2 regions of the Amycolatopsis sp. CB00013 genome follow, and region 2 is predicted to be linked to the other one. Evidence: predicted binding sites of a transcription regulator. Region 2 holds the regulator's gene; the other holds the start of a gene.
The links. The regulator HspR, encoded in region 2, represses chaperone genes until heat shock. The targets are predictions, from matches to a motif close to ANNTTGAGTNNNNNNNACTCAANNT.
Positions count from the first base shown of each region.

Region 1: the regulator HspR is predicted to act here: its motif matches at 4,406-4,430, upstream of AMK34_RS03135 (adenylate cyclase).

Region 1 covers NZ_LIWC01000001.1:723,516-730,999, reverse strand. Annotated here, with positions in the region: gene ftsR (transcriptional regulator FtsR) at 1-708, opposite strand, end outside; gene garA (glycogen accumulation regulator GarA) at 705-1,172, opposite strand; gene gcvH (glycine cleavage system protein GcvH) at 1,298-1,681, opposite strand; gene AMK34_RS03165 (CDP-alcohol phosphatidyltransferase family protein) at 1,745-2,380, opposite strand; gene AMK34_RS03160 (hypothetical protein) at 2,418-2,651, opposite strand; gene AMK34_RS03155 (hypothetical protein) at 2,890-3,180, opposite strand; gene AMK34_RS03150 (hypothetical protein) at 3,221-3,469, shown strand; gene AMK34_RS03145 (hypothetical protein) at 3,492-3,869, shown strand; gene AMK34_RS03140 (hypothetical protein) at 3,885-4,319, opposite strand; gene AMK34_RS03135 (adenylate cyclase) at 4,431-5,399, shown strand; gene AMK34_RS03130 (hypothetical protein) at 5,402-6,376, shown strand; gene AMK34_RS03125 (adenylosuccinate synthetase) at 6,373-7,484, shown strand, end outside.
Region 2 covers NZ_LIWC01000002.1:1,151,666-1,159,149, reverse strand. Annotated here, with positions in the region: gene dnaK (molecular chaperone DnaK) at 1-1,548, shown strand, start outside; gene grpE (nucleotide exchange factor GrpE) at 1,545-2,291, shown strand; gene dnaJ (molecular chaperone DnaJ) at 2,325-3,500, shown strand; gene AMK34_RS15585 (heat shock protein transcriptional repressor HspR) at 3,506-3,934, shown strand; gene AMK34_RS15580 (DUF305 domain-containing protein) at 4,050-4,646, opposite strand; gene AMK34_RS15575 (lytic polysaccharide monooxygenase) at 4,643-5,398, opposite strand; gene AMK34_RS15570 (globin domain-containing protein) at 5,558-6,766, opposite strand; gene AMK34_RS15565 (globin domain-containing protein) at 7,040-7,484, opposite strand, start outside.

The sequences.
Region 1 (7,484 bases), on a different contig from region 2:
CACGGTCAAGGCGGCGAGCTCCCGGACGACTTCGTCGCCCCTCGCCTGGGCGTCCTCGTCACGATGCCGATACACCGGGGTCACGATCTGCTCCAGCAGGCCGACCTCGCGGTCGGCCGCGGCCCGGAAGGCACGCAGATGTCTCGGCTCTATACCGAATTCGGTCATCGCTTTCACGGTCTTCGCCACGAGGACCGCGTCGGGGTCGAAGAACCCCGCCGCGCCTGGGCGCACCAGACCGTATTGCCGCAGCTCAGCCAGGGTGGCGGCGTCGATGCCGGCCTGGCGGAGCAGATCTTCCTCGGTCAGCCTGATCTCGCGATCGGTCTCGAAGTCCCCGGGGGACGGCAGTCCGCCGTTCTCCCCGGGGGCGTCGAGTGAAACGAGTTTCCGCGGCAGCCTCGGCATCGCCGCTTCCGGCGCGGCGCCCCGATCCGCCGCGTCCAGCTGTTCCTTGATGACCTTCAGCGGAAGGTAGTGATCCCGCTGGGCGGACAGGACGAATCGCAACCGCTCCACGTCCGCCGGAGCGAACTGCCGGTACCCCGACGGGGTCCGGCCCGGCTGGACCAGACCCTCCGCCTCGAGGAACCGGATCTTGGAGATGGTGACATCGGGGAAGTCGCCGCGCAGCTGTGCCAGCACGGCCCCGATGCTCAACCCATCGCGCTGCGACGCATCCCGATCAGGCCGCCCGGCCGCCGTCACCGTGCCCCCTGGCCCCCGGAACCCGGGCCGGTCAGGAAGACCAGGCGGAACTTGCCGATCTGCACCTCGTCGCCACCGGCGAGGACGGCCTGGTCGACCGGCTCGCGGTTGACGTAGGTGCCGTTGAGGCTGCCGACGTCGATGACGACGAACTCGCCGCCCTCACGGCGGAACTCGGCGTGCCGCCGGGAGACCGTGACGTCGTCGAGGAAGATGTCGCTGTCCGGGTGCCGTCCCGCGCTGGTGGTGTCGCGGTCCAGCAGGAAGCGCGAACCCGCGTTCGGGCCCCGCTTGACGACCAGCAGCGCGGAACCCGCGGGCAGCGCGTCCACACCCTGGACGGGGGCCTCGGCAGCCGGAGGAGCCTCAGTGCCTTCGACGTCGGCCAGGAAGTCGGCCCGGAAGACAGAAGTCCGCTCCGGAGACTGCTCCGGGGGAACGCCGGGCCCGTCGTTCGTGCTCACCTGAGCTCTCCTAACGCATGTGTGTTGCCACTACTCAAGAACGTGTGGAGGTCAAACGTACCGTGCCTGATCGAATCTCCGGCCCGCGGCTCCCCCTACTCTTCCCGAAGGGCCACGGCCTGCGGCTATTCCTTGATCAGCGCCTGGTACGCCTCGGCCTCCAGCAGGGATTCCACCGAACTCGCGTCGTCGAGACGGAGCTCGATCAGCCAGCCTTCGCCGTACGGGTCGCTGTTGATCAGCTCGGGCGATTCGGTCACCGCGTCGTTGACCGCGACCACCTCGCCGTCGAGCGGGGCGAACAGCTCCGAGACGCTCTTGGTCGACTCGACCTCGCCGAACGCGTCGCCCGAGCCGACCTGCTTGCCGACCTCGGGCAGTTCGACGAACACCACGTCACCGAGCTGGTCCTGGGCGTACTCCGTGATGCCCACACGCACGAGCCCGCCGTCGCGCACGGAGACCCACTCGTGCTCCTCGGTGTACCGCAGTTCTTCTGGAGTGGACAACGCCGCTCCCCTTTCTGATGCCCTCACTCGAAACCGACGCGCGAAGTTTCGCATCCCGCCGGGTCACGCGCCCGGCGCCTCCCGCGACACGCCGGGAGCGGCCGAGCGCAACGCCCGAACGGTCTGGACGACGTACAGCACGCCTGAATAGACGTACAGGACCGCACCCCATGCCGTGAAGGCGTAGCCGATCGGCCGGGCGATCGCGGCGATGTCGGAGCCGCCCTGGGTGAGCAGCAGGAACGGGAAGGCGTACATCAGCACGAAGGTGGCGCCCTTGCCGATGTAGGTGACCTCCGGCGGGGCGAACCCCCGGCGCCGCAGCAGCAGGACGCAGACGCCGAGGACGGCCTCCCGGACGACCAGCGGGACCACCAGCCACCACGGGATGATGTCGCGGATCAGGAAGGCGATGAGGGTCGCGAGGATGTAGAGCCGGTCGGCGGCGGGGTCGAGCAGCTGGCCGAGCCGCGACATCTGGTTGAGCCAGCGGGCCAGTTTGCCGTCGAGCCAGTCGGTGAGCGCGCTGAACACGAGCAGCGCGAGCGCCCAGCCGTCCTCCTTCGGGCCGAGGAGCAGCCACAGGAAGACCGGCACTCCGGCGAGCCGGAGGATGGAAAGCATGTTGGGGACGTTCAGGGCCTGCCGCAGCAGGGAAGGCTCTTCGCTGGTCACGCTCGGTTCGGGGGGCGTACTCACCCGCTCAGCCTAGCCAGCGGCGGCAGGTCCTCCCGCGTCAGCTGGCCCGGGTGTGCGTCCAGCCGCGGCGTTGCAGGTCCGCGCTGGTCAGCGCCACGGGCCTGCCTCGGTGGTCGGTGCCCATCCAGCGATGGTGGCCCGCCGAGTTCTCCAGGACGTACGGGCGGCCGCCACACCAGACGACGGTGCACGGGGCCGTCGGGGGAAGCTCCGTGCTCGCCGGTGCGGTGGCCTGGGGTGACGCGGGGTCGGTCTGTTCGTCGGTCTTCATCGCTCTCACGGTTTCGGTGACGGGGACTGGGACACGCCGGAGCGCTACTTGTCTTTTCGGCAGAACGGGGCCGCGCGTTAACGGCTCGGCGCCGGATTCGTCCGATCGGTTCGCGACGACAGCAGGGTGTTGCCGCGCCGTGAACGGCATATTAATTGTCCACAGTGGACAGTGATTGGGCGGTCCTCGCGTATCGCGGCGGCGGGGCCGCGATAGCCTCCCGCGAACCGAACGTGGCTCAATGCCACGGCATCGGGCCCGGCCGGGTCAGAATGGGCCGGCCACGACCGGCCGACGAAAGGATCGCCTTGCCCGTCTCGACGACCACGGGAACGTGGCGGCGCCTGTTCGCGGTCTGCGCCGTCGCCGGATCGCTCGCCGCCTGTTCGGGCGAAGCGCCGCCACCGCCTGTCACTTCGACGCCGGTCTCATCGCCCGCGGTCCCCACGAGCGCGTCCAGCGTTTCGGTACCGCCGATCCCGTCGCAAACCGCGCCGAGTCCGTCCGCCGCCCCGACTCCCGCCCCCAAACCGAAACCCGCTGAACCGGTACAGGGTTCCTGCGGAACGGTGACCGCGGCGAGCGGGCTGACCTTGCAGGTACTCAACGGACCCGGTGTCTCCTGCGCGGAGGCGACCGGGATCGTCGACGCGTTCCACAAGAGGATCGCCGGCCGTCAGTCCGCGGGCTCGGACGAGCCGGTCAGCGAGACCGTGGACGGCTGGCTGTGCGTCTCCGGCGCCCCCGCCGCCCAAGGCGGTACCAGTTGCGGCAAGGGCGAGCAGAACGTGTTCGCCGCCGTCGTCCCCGTCGAATGAACCATCCCGAGAAGAAGGGCCCATGAAGAGCCTCGCCGTGCTTCCCGCCGCGTTCGCCGTCGTCCTACTGAGCGGCTGCGGCGCCGATCCCGCGCCCGCGGCCGCACCGCCCCCGTCCTCCCCCGCCGCCGACCAGGCCCTCGCCGGATCGCCGTGCGGAGAGGTCGCCGGATACCAAGGCGCGAAGAACAAGGTCGTCGTCCGAGGGAAGACCGACTGCGCCGAAGCGACGCAGGTGCTCAGGGACTACTTCGCCAAGCTGACCCCCGCCGAAGCGACGTCACCGCAGGGTCCGGGTCCGGTCGTGGTCGGGGCCTGGACCTGCGGCAGCGGGCCGAACGACCCGGTGACGAGTTGTTCGACCGAGGACGAGCGGCAGATCGAAGCCACCCGGAACTGAGCACGGCCGGCGGCGTCACTTCCCGCGACGCCGCCGGGTCCGGGTCTTCCGGTACAGGACACCGAGCCCGATCAGCATTCCCAGCAGGACCAGGCCGCACAACGCGACCATCACCAGGCTCAAGACCCGGTTGGCCCTTGATGGGTAAGCGAATCCGTCACCGGCGAAGATCCTGTCGCCCTCCTCGATCCTTTCACCGTCGACCTTCCCCTGTCCGGTGCGCCCGTCGTCGAACCGCCAACCGGCCTCGCAGTAGGGAAACCGGCCGCTCATCGGCGGCCCTTCCTCGACACATCCGGAGACGGCGGTGACCGTGACGTCCTCGCCGGTGTTCAGTTCACGCACGCGGTCACCGAGGGCTCCCCCGGTCACCCACAACAGGAAAACGAGCGGGATCCCGCCCAGCAGCACTCGCAACGGAACCCTGGAATTCCCCGGTTCACCTGACAAGAAAGTCCCTTCTTCTCGGCCGTTCCAGGCTATTCGCCAAAGCGACGGAGCGGCACGGGATTTGTACCCACCCTCTTGCCGACCGAGGTAAGAGTCGTCTAGACTCAAACTATGCTCACCAGGGAAGACGCCATGAAGGCGGTCGAGGACGCGGCCGACCCGGCCGCGCTGTTCGCCCGCCATCGCTACCGCGAACTGGCGGCCGTGCTCCACCCCGACCGCAACCCCGGCGACGCGCGGGTCCACCGCGCGGCCGCCATGCTCAACCGCCTCCACGACGAGTGGAAGCGGGCCCGGCGGCAAACGGTCACCACGGCGACGTCGGCCTACACCCTCGTCGCACCGCACGCGGTGGGCAGTGTCGCCACGACGTACCGGACCACCGGCCCGCATCTGGTCAAACTCGTCCGCGATCCGGCGCTCAACCCGTTGATCCACGCCGAATGGGAGGCGTTGCGCGCGCTGGACGGCTTCACCGAACGGCATCGGTGGCTCCGCCCCTACTACCCGCGACTGCTCGACACGTCGGGGCCGGTCGCGAGGGGCGATCGCGCGTTCAGCGTCCTCGATCCGCTCGTCGACGGCTTCCTCACCCTCGCCGACGTCGGGAAGGCCTTCCCCCACGGGCTCGACGGCCGCGACTACGCCTGGATGCACCGTCGTCTCCTGCGTGCCGTGGCAGGCGCGCACCGGGCGGGCGTCGTCCACGGCCATCTCACCGCGGACAACGTGCTCGTCCATCCCGGACAGCACGGCATCGTCGTGGCCGGCTGGTCGTTCGCCGTCGAAGACGGTGCGCTCCCGCTGGCGGCGGACAAATCCGTCCGCTATCCACCGGAAGTCCACAAAGGACAGCCGATGACCGCGGCCACCGACGTCCACATGCTCCACAGCATGATGCTGGAACTACTGGCACCAGGCGAAACCCGCCAGCGCGAATTCGCCAAGTGGTGTCTCCAGGAGATCCCGGCACAACGACCCGAGGCCGCCGATCTGCTCGACGAGTACGACGAACTGCTCGCCGACCTGTACGGCCCTCGCACCTTCCGACCGTTCATCATCCCCGAGACAGGAGCCTGACCATGGGACACGGACACTGGGACGACAACGCCTACGCCGCCGCGAAGACCTTCCGCGCGGCCAAGGGTGAGGACGATTTCGGCTACACCGCCGATCTCCGTTCCAAACCCGCGAAGGAATGGAAGGTCGCGCCCGCGCTGGACCCGCTGAACGCCGTGCGGGAATGCCGGGATTCGGCCGACCACAGCGATTCGACGCCGATCGCGGTGCTGTTCGACGTCACCGGTTCGATGCGCCGGGTGCCGCGGATCATGCAGGGCAAGCTCGGCAAGCTGCACGGCCTGCTGAAGCGCCGGGGCTATCTGGCCGACCCGCAGGTGTTGTTCGGCGCGATCGGCGACGCCGACAGCGACCGGGTTCCGTTGCAGGTCGGGCAGTTCGAATCGGACAACCGGATGGACGAGCAGCTGCGCACGATGTTCCTCGAAGGCGGTGGCGGCGGGCAGAAGAGCGAGTCCTACGAACTGGCCGCGTACTTCATGGCGCGGCACGTGGTGACCGACGCGTGGCAGAACCGCGGCCGCAAGGGCTATCTGTTTATCATCGGCGACGAGCTGAACAAGCCCGCGCTGGAGGCCCGCCACATCCGCCGGGTGATCGGGGACGACGTGCGAGAGGATATCGACCCGGCCTCGGTGTACCGGGAGCTGGCGCGCAAGTGGCACGTCTACTTCGTGCTGCCGAACCAGTCTTCGTACTACAACGACCCGCAGATCGGCGAGCACTGGAGCGAGCTGCTCGGCCAGAACTTCCTGAAGCTGGACGACCCGGGCGCGGTGTGCGAACTGATCGCCGCCACCATCGGGCTGGAAGAGCGGGTGGTCGACGTCGACCGGGCGCTCGCCGACCTCGCGGACGTCGGTTCGGTCGCCGAAAGCAAGGCGGTCGGCAAGGCGCTGGCGAAGCTGGGCACCAAATCGGTCGTCACGTCGGCGGTGCCCGAGGCCGGCGGGCCGAGCGACGTGGTGCTGCGATGACTCTCCTGGACGGTCACGTGGTGGTGGTCGGGCTCGGCTTCGGCGACGAAGGCAAGGGCGCGGTGGTCGACGCGCTCTGCGCCGCCCGGCCCACCACCGCGGTGGTCCGCTTCAACGGAGGCGCGCAAGCCGCGCACAACGTCGTCGTGGACGGGCGGCACCACACCTTCAGCCAGTTCGGGGCGGGCACGTTCGCCGGCGTGCCCACCCATCTGTCGCGGTTCGTGCTCGTCGAGCCGTTCGCGCTGGCCGCGGAAGCGCGGCGGCTCGAAGCGGAAGGCGTCCGGAATCCGCTGTCACTGCTGAGTGTGGACGGCCGAGCGCTGCTCACGACGCCGTTCCACATCCACGCCAACCGGGCCAGGGAGGAGGCCCGTGGCGTGGACCGGCACGGTTCGTGTGGCAAGGGCATCGGCGAGACCGTCTGGTACTCGCTGTTGCCCGGGGCCGCGCCGGGGGACGTGGTGGAGAGCCAGGAGGTGATCGGGACGCCCGGGGAAGCGCCCACGGTCGCCGACTGCGCCCGGCCGTCGGTGTTGCGGCGCAAACTGGACGCGCTCGCGCGGTTCTACGCGCCGCTGGCCACGCCGCCGCACAGCGTGGACGAACTGGTGGCGCTGTACCGCGATTTCGCGGGCGCGGTGCGGATCACCGACGGGGACGAGACGGGGCGGCTGGCGGATTCCGGGCGGCTGGTGTTCGAGGGAGCGCAGGGGGCTCTTCTCGACCAGTTCCACGGGTTCCATCCGCACACGACCTGGTCGACGACCACGCCGCACAACGCCCGCACCCTGTTGGGCGGGCGCCCGCACACCGTCGTGGGGGTGACGCGGACGTACCTCACCCGGCACGGCGCGGGACCGTTGCCGACCGAATCCGCCGCCGTACTCGCCCGGTTCCCGGAGCGGCACAACGAAACCGGCGAATTCCAGGGCGCTTGGCGGGCGGGGCATCTCGACGCGGCCCTGCTGGACTACGCGATCGCGGCCTGCGACGGCGTGGACGCGCTCGCGGTGACCCATCTCGACGCGACCGGGCTGAAGGTCGTGCCCCGTGACGGCTCCCCCGCCGTCGACCTGCCGGATCCGCTGGCGTGGTTCGGCGCGCG
Region 2 (7,484 bases):
GAGACCATCACCGACGCGGTCATCACCGTCCCCGCGTACTTCGAGGACGCGCAGCGACAGGCCACGAAGGAGGCCGGGCAGATCGCCGGCCTGAACGTGCTCCGCATCGTCAACGAGCCCACCGCGGCGGCGCTGGCGTACGGCCTCGACAAGGGCGAGAAGGAACAGACCATCCTGGTCTTCGACCTCGGTGGCGGTACGTTCGACGTCTCGCTGCTGGAGATCGGCGAGGGTGTCGTCGAGGTCCGCGCGACCTCCGGTGACAACCACCTCGGCGGTGACGACTGGGACGAGCGGATCGTCACCTGGCTGGTCGACAAGTTCAAGTCGTCCAACGGCATCGACCTCACCAAGGACAAGATGGCGCTCCAGCGCATCCGTGAGGCCGCCGAGAAGGCGAAGATCGAGCTGTCCAGCTCCAACTCGGCCAGCATCAACCTGCCGTACATCACCGTGGACGCGGACAAGAACCCGCTGTTCCTCGACGAGCAGCTCTCCCGCGCCGAGTTCCAGAAGATCACCTCGGACCTGCTCGAACGCACCCGCAAGCCGTTCAACAACGTCATCCGTGACGCGGGTGTCGCCGTCGGCGACATCGACCACGTCGTGCTCGTGGGTGGTTCCACCCGCATGCCGGCCGTGTCCGAGCTGGTCAAGGAGCTGACCGGCGGCCGCGAGCCGAACAAGGGCGTCAACCCGGACGAGGTCGTCGCGGTCGGCGCGGCGCTGCAGGCCGGTGTGCTCAAGGGCGAGGTCAAGGACGTCCTGCTGCTCGACGTGACCCCGCTTTCGCTGGGCATCGAGACCAAGGGCGGCGTGTTCACCAAGCTCATCGAGCGCAACACCACGATCCCGACCAAGCGTTCGGAGATCTTCTCCACCGCGGACGACAACCAGCCGTCGGTGCAGATCCAGGTGTTCCAGGGTGAGCGCGAGATCGCGGCGCACAACAAGAAGCTCGGCATGTTCGAGCTGACCGGTCTCCCGCCCGCCCCGCGTGGCGTGCCGCAGATCGAGGTCACCTTCGACATCGACGCCAACGGCATCGTGCACGTCCTCGCGAAGGACCTCGGCACGAACAAGGAGCAGTCGATGACGATCACCGGTGGCTCCGCGCTGCCGAAGGACGACATCGAGCGCATGGTCAAGGACGCCGAGGCGCACGCCGAGGAGGACAAGCAGCGCCGCGAGGAGGCGGAGACCCGCAACCAGGCGGAGACGCTGGTCTACCAGACCGAGAAGTTCGTCAAGGACAACGAGGACAAGCTGCCCGACGAGCTCAAGGGCAAGGTGAAGTCCGCGATCGACGAGGCCAACGAGGCGCTCAAGGGCACCGACTCGGCGAAGATCCGCGAGTCCATCGAGAAGCTGAACACCGCTTCGCAGGAGCTGGGCACCGCGCTCTACGCCAACGCCACCCCGGGTGCCGAAGGTGCCGCCGGTGAAGGCGCCGCCGGTGCGGCGGGCGCGGGTACCGGTTCGCAGGCCAAGGCGGACGACGTCGTCGACGCCGAGATCGTCGAAGAGGACGAGAAGGACAAGAAGTGACGGGACGCTACGACGAAACCGAGGGCCGGGGCCCGGAGGAACCGGTGGTCGTGCGGGACCGTAGGCGGATCGACCCGCTGACCGGTGAGGTCCGCCCGGCCGCCCCGGCCGCCGAACCCCAGGACGGCCCGAAGCACGCCGCCCCGGCCGAAGAGGCCGCCGCGCAGACCGAGCCGGAGCCCGCCGCACACGCGGGCCCCGGCCTCGGGGGGTCCCTTGTGGACGATTCGGTGTCGGTGGCCACCGGTCTGGAGAAGGAGCTGGCGGAACGCACCGCCGACCTCCAGCGCCTCCAGGCGGAGTACGCCAACTACCGCAAGCGCGTGGACCGCGACCGCGAGCAGGTCGTCGTCGGCGCGAAGGCGTCGGTCGTCGGCGATCTGCTCCCGCTGCTCGACGACCTCGAGCGCGCGGAGCAGCACGGCGATCTGACCGGTGCCTTCAAGTCGGTCGGCGAGAAGCTGGTCGGAAGCCTGCAGAGGTCGGGCCTCGAGGCGTTCGGCACCGAGGGCGAGCCCTTCGACCCGAGCGTGCACGAGGCCGTGCAGCACAGCACGTCCCCGGACGTCACCGGGCCGACGGTCACCATGGTCATGCGCCGTGGTTACCGCTTCGGCGAGCGCGTGCTGCGTCCGGCGATGGTCGGGGTCACCGACCACGAGCCGGGTGGCGCCCCGGTGGACCCGCCGGTGGGCGGCGAGCTGCCGCTCGAGGGCGAACTTTTCGATGAGAACAACCGCTGATCGGCGATACGGCGTGAAAGGAGGAGACGTTCGGTGAGTGCACGGGAATGGATCGGTAAGGACTTCTACCGTGAACTGGGCGTCTCCTCCGACGCCACCGCGGACGAGATCAAGAAGGCCTACCGCAAGCTGGCCAAGGAGAACCACCCCGACGCCAACGCGGGCAACGCGGAGGCCGAGAAGAAGTTCAAGGCGGTCTCCGAGGCGTACGGCGTGCTGTCCGACACGGCCAAGCGCAAGGAGTACGACGAGGCTCGCCGCCTCTTCGGCTCCGGCGGTCCCGGCGGCTTCGGCTTCCCGGGTGGCGGTGCCGGCGGCGGTGGGTTCGACGTCGGCGACATCTTCGGCCAGGCGGGGCAGCAGCAGGGCGGCTTCGGCGGTCTCGGCGACATCCTCGGCGGGCTGTTCGGCCGCCGCGGCGCCGCGGCCGGTGCCACGGCGAACCGGCCGCAACGCGGCGCGGACGTGGAGACCGACGTCCGGATCGATTTCGCCGAGGCGGTCAAGGGCGCGACCCTGCCGCTGCGGCTGTCGAGCCCGGCGACCTGTTCCACCTGCGGTGGCAACGGCGCGAAACCGGGGACCTCCCCGAGGACGTGTGCGACCTGCCAGGGCAGCGGGCTGGTCAGCCGCAGCCAGGGCGCGTTCGCGTTCTCCGAGCCGTGCCGCGACTGCCGCGGTCGCGGCCAGATCATCGACGACCCGTGCCCGGAATGCGCGGGCGAGGGCGTCAGCACCCGTACGCGCACCCTGACCGTGCGGATCCCGCCGGGCGTCGCCGACGACCAGCGGATCCGGCTGGCGGGCCAGGGCGAACCGGGCCGTGGCGGCGCGCAGCCGGGCGACCTGTACGTCCGCGTGCACGTCGCTCCGCACACGTTGTTCGGGCGCAAGGACCTCGACCTGACGATCACCGTGCCGGTGTCCTTCACGGAGCTGGCCCTCGGCGGCACGATCACCGTGCCGACGCTCGAGGGCAAGGTCTCGCTGAAGGTGCCGCAGGGTACGGCGAGCGGTCGCGTGCTTCGCGTGCGCGGCAAGGGAATCGCGAAGCGTGACGGTTCGCAGGGCGATCTGCTGGTCACCCTGCAGGCGGCCATCCCGGCCAAATTGGACGACAAGGCCCGTGAAGCGCTGGAGGCGTACGCGGAAGCCATGTCCGGCCACGACCCGCGACCGGAGATCACCGAACTTCTCGAAGGCAGGTGAGCACGATGTTCGGCGGGCTGCCGCACGGTGCGGACGAGGACACCCCGGTGTTCGTCATTTCGGTGGCGGCACAGCTTTCCGGCCTGCACGCGCAGACCCTGCGGTCCTACGACCGCCAGGGTCTCGTGTCGCCGGGCCGGACCTCCGGTGGTGGACGGCGTTACTCGATGCGGGACATCGCGTTGCTGCGCGAAGTGCAGCGACTGTCCCAAGAGGACGGTGTCAACCTCGCGGGCATCAAGCGGATCATCGAGCTGGAGAACCAGGTCGACGCGCTCCGCGCGCGCATCGCCGAACTGACCGAGGAGCTCACGGCGGCGTACCTCACCGCCGAACAGACGGCCGCGGCCGTGCACGCCTCCTACCGCAAGGATCTCGTTCCCTTGCGGCAGCAGACGGCCCTCGTGGTCTGGAAGCCCAAAAAACGCAATTAGTCCTCTGAATGCCGCGGGTCGCCAGCCCTCGTGAGTACGTGAAGGCCCCCTTCACTGCGCTAGACGCAATGAAGGGGGCCTTCACGTACTTCACGCGTTTAGTCCTCTGAATGCGTCATTGGCCGGGGACCAGGGTCCGGATCTGCTGGACCTCGCCGGTGCGCGAGTCCTGGATCCGCTGGGCCAGAGCCTTCGACTCGGGGTTCTTCCCGTCCTTCAGCTCGGTCCTCGCCAGCGCGACCCCGTTGTGCTGGTGCGCCACGAAGATGTCGGCGAAGTCCAGACTGAACTCCGCACCATCCTTTTTGGACAGTGCGTCGAGCAGGCCCTTGTCGGTGAGCCCGTCGCCACCGTGATGGTGGTGCGCCTTCGGGTCCATGGAACCCGTCTCGGGTTTGCCCCAGGCCTTCAGCCGGTTCCGCATGTCGGTCGTCTCGGTCTGCTGGGTCGCCTCGATGGCGGCCGCGAGGTCCTTGAGCTCCTGCTTCTGCCCCTGCTTGGCCTTGACCAGCTTGACGATCTCCACGCCCTGGTCGTTGTGGGCGATCATCATCTGCAGGAACATCACGTCGGCGTCGTTGTACTCCGCGGACGCCCCGGCCGACTGGGGAACCGGGGAGATCGGGGCGCCGGCGTTGGTGGATGAGCCATCACCGGTCCCGCAGCCCGCGAGGGCCACGAGACCGGCGACGAGAACGAGGGCCAGCTTCACTGCCGCGTCCACAGCGCGGGGGTGTTCGGCGGTTCCCAGCCTTGGATCGCGGTATGCGCCATCTGGCAGCGGTAGGTCGCGCCGCCGTAGGTCACCGTGTTGCCGACCGCGTAGGACGTCCCGGCCGCCCAGGTGCCGCCGGTGGGCGGGTTACTGGTGCTGGTCGGCGGGTTCGACGTCGTGGGCGGGTTGCTGGTGGTCGGCGGGTTGCTGGTGCTGGTGGGCGGGGTGCCGCCGCCGATCTGCAGGTCGATGCAGCTGTAGAAGGCCATCGGCGTGTCCGCGATGTTCCAGATGGCGAGCACCTTCTGGCGGCCGCTGAAGCCGTTCAGGCTCACCGTGTGCGACGTCGGGTCCTTCGGCGCGGAGTTGTTCCCGCTGATGTCGGCGATCTTGGTGCCGCCGATGTAGTACTCGTAGTTCGTGGTCCGGTGGTAGGCGGTGAACTTCCAGTTGAAGGTCACGCTGTTGCCGACCGACGCGGCGGGCCACGGCTTCGACTCGTCGTTGAGTTCGGCGAATCCGGGAAGGCCGCCGTTGCAGCTGCGGAGCCCCTTGGGGCCTTCGACGCTCTGCGGTTCGTAGACGATGGCGCCGCAGCCGGAAACCTTGCCTTGGGCGCAGTTCGCCTGGCGGCTGGGCGGGGACAGCACATAGCCGTGGGCGCTGGCCACCTGCGGGATGGCCACGATGGCGATCGGGGCGAGGATCGCACCGGCGGCGGCTGCCACGAGCTTGCGTTTGACGGTCATGCCGGCTCCTGGGGATGGAACGACGGTGTTCCCGTGAGGGGGAGCAATGTGGTCTAGACCATAAATCCGCCGGTGACCGTGGTCAATGATTCACTGACCTACTGCTGCGTCGGGCCCAGGTGGAACAGCCGATCGGCCTAATACGAACGAAGTATCACCTCAGTCCAGGGTGAAGGGGTCGTACTTGATCCGGCCGAGGTCCGTGCCCGCGGCGAGCAGTTTCGCGATGGTCGCCCGGATCATCGACGGCGACCCGGCGACGTACACGTCACGCTCCTTCCAGGCCCCGCGCTGCGTCACCGCCGTCGCCAGCGTGCCGCGGTCGCCGCCGGTGACGGCGCCTTCCTCGGTCACCGGTGTCACCGTCAGCCAAGGGCAGGTGACGGTGAGCCCGCGGAGTTCGTCGAGGGCGTAGAGGTCTTCCGGACGGCGCCCGCCGAAGAAGAGGTGCACCGGCGGGTTGTTCTTCCAGCGCGACATGTCGTCGAGCAGGGCGAGCAACGGCGCGACGCCGGTGCCGCCGCCGATCATCAGCAGCGGACGGCTTTCCGTGTGATTCACCGAAAGCGCGCCGAGCGACGGGCCGAGGCGCCAGACGTCGCCGAACCGGGTGTGGTGGACGATCGCGCGCGAGACCCAGCCGCCGCGCACGGCGTGCACGTGGAACTCCATCGTCCCGTCGTCGTGCGGCGCGGTGGCGGGCGAGAAGTACCGCCACATCCGCGGCCGTTGCGGGACCTCGACGCTCACATAGCCGCCGGCCCGGTACGGCAGCGGCTGATCGGTGCGCACCTTGACGATGGCGACGTCACGGGACACGACGCGGTGTTCGATGACGGTCGCCTTCCACCACGCCGGCCCGACCTCCTTGCCCGCGGCCTCGCGCATGCTCTTCGAAATGACGCCGTATGCGGTGACCCAGGCGTCCTCCACCTCGGGAGTCCAGTCGTCCTTCAAGAACCTTTTCAACGCGGCGATCAGTGCGACGCCGACGGCGTCGTAATGGCGGCCGAGGACGTCGAACTTCCGGTGGTCCCGGCCGAGCTGGCTGAGGAACGTGGCCAGTTCGTCGGGCCGGTCCACCATCTGCACGACGTAGACGAGGGCGCGCAGCAAACGATTTCGCTGCGTGGCCATGTTGATCGGGAAGAGCGCCCTGGCGTCGGGTGAAACGGCGAAGAGTGCCCCGTAGAAGTATTGGGACAACTCCTCGGACTTCGTTTCGACGGCGGCGAAACTCTCCCTGATGAGCTTGGCCAGCTGGACGGACTTGTCCGCCGTCGGCGTCTCGATCAAGGGTGGGACGGGAATCGGTGAGGATCTGGACGAACTGGGCGGATGCTCGTACTTCACTGTTTCGGCGGTCATGGGTGAACGATTTTCTCCAGTTGGATCGGGCATATTCTCCAGACCCGATGTCATCGTGCTCGTGTTCCCCCGAGGGTTCTCGACTGTATGCCCGAAAGTCGCGAAAGGATCCACGAATGTTTGTTTCCCGCTCGAACGGAGCAAACGATATACGCGCCGTCAACCCCGTCTGGCACTAAGTAAAGGAATGCGTGATCGGCCGATCGGGTGGGTTTTTCTCTGTGCTTACGAGATCACGTAACGCGGCCGAACACCATTGTGGAATCGAATTGCCTAGTCGATGGTGAAGGGGTCGTACGCGATCTGGTCGAGCGCGCTGCCCGCGACCAGCATCCGGGACACCGTCGCCCGGATCATCGCGGGCGAGCCGGCGACGAGGATCCGGTGCCCCGGCCAGGATCCTTGCTGTGTAACGGCTTCCGCGAGCGTGCCCTGCACGCAGCCGGGGGCTTCTTCACCGTGCTCGACCACCGGGGTCACGGTGAGCCACGGGTTCGTGGCCGCCAGGGCGCGCAACTCGTCGAGGTCGTAGAGGTCCTCACGCGACGGTCCGCCGTAGAACAACTGCACTTTCGGGTTCTCGCCCCACTGCGCCAGATCGTCCAAGATGGCGCGCAGCGGCGCGACACCGGTGCCGCCCGCGATCATCAGGACGTCGCGGCCGTCGGTCCGGTCGACCGAAAGCCTGCCGAGCGGCGGTCCGAGCCGCCAGACGTCG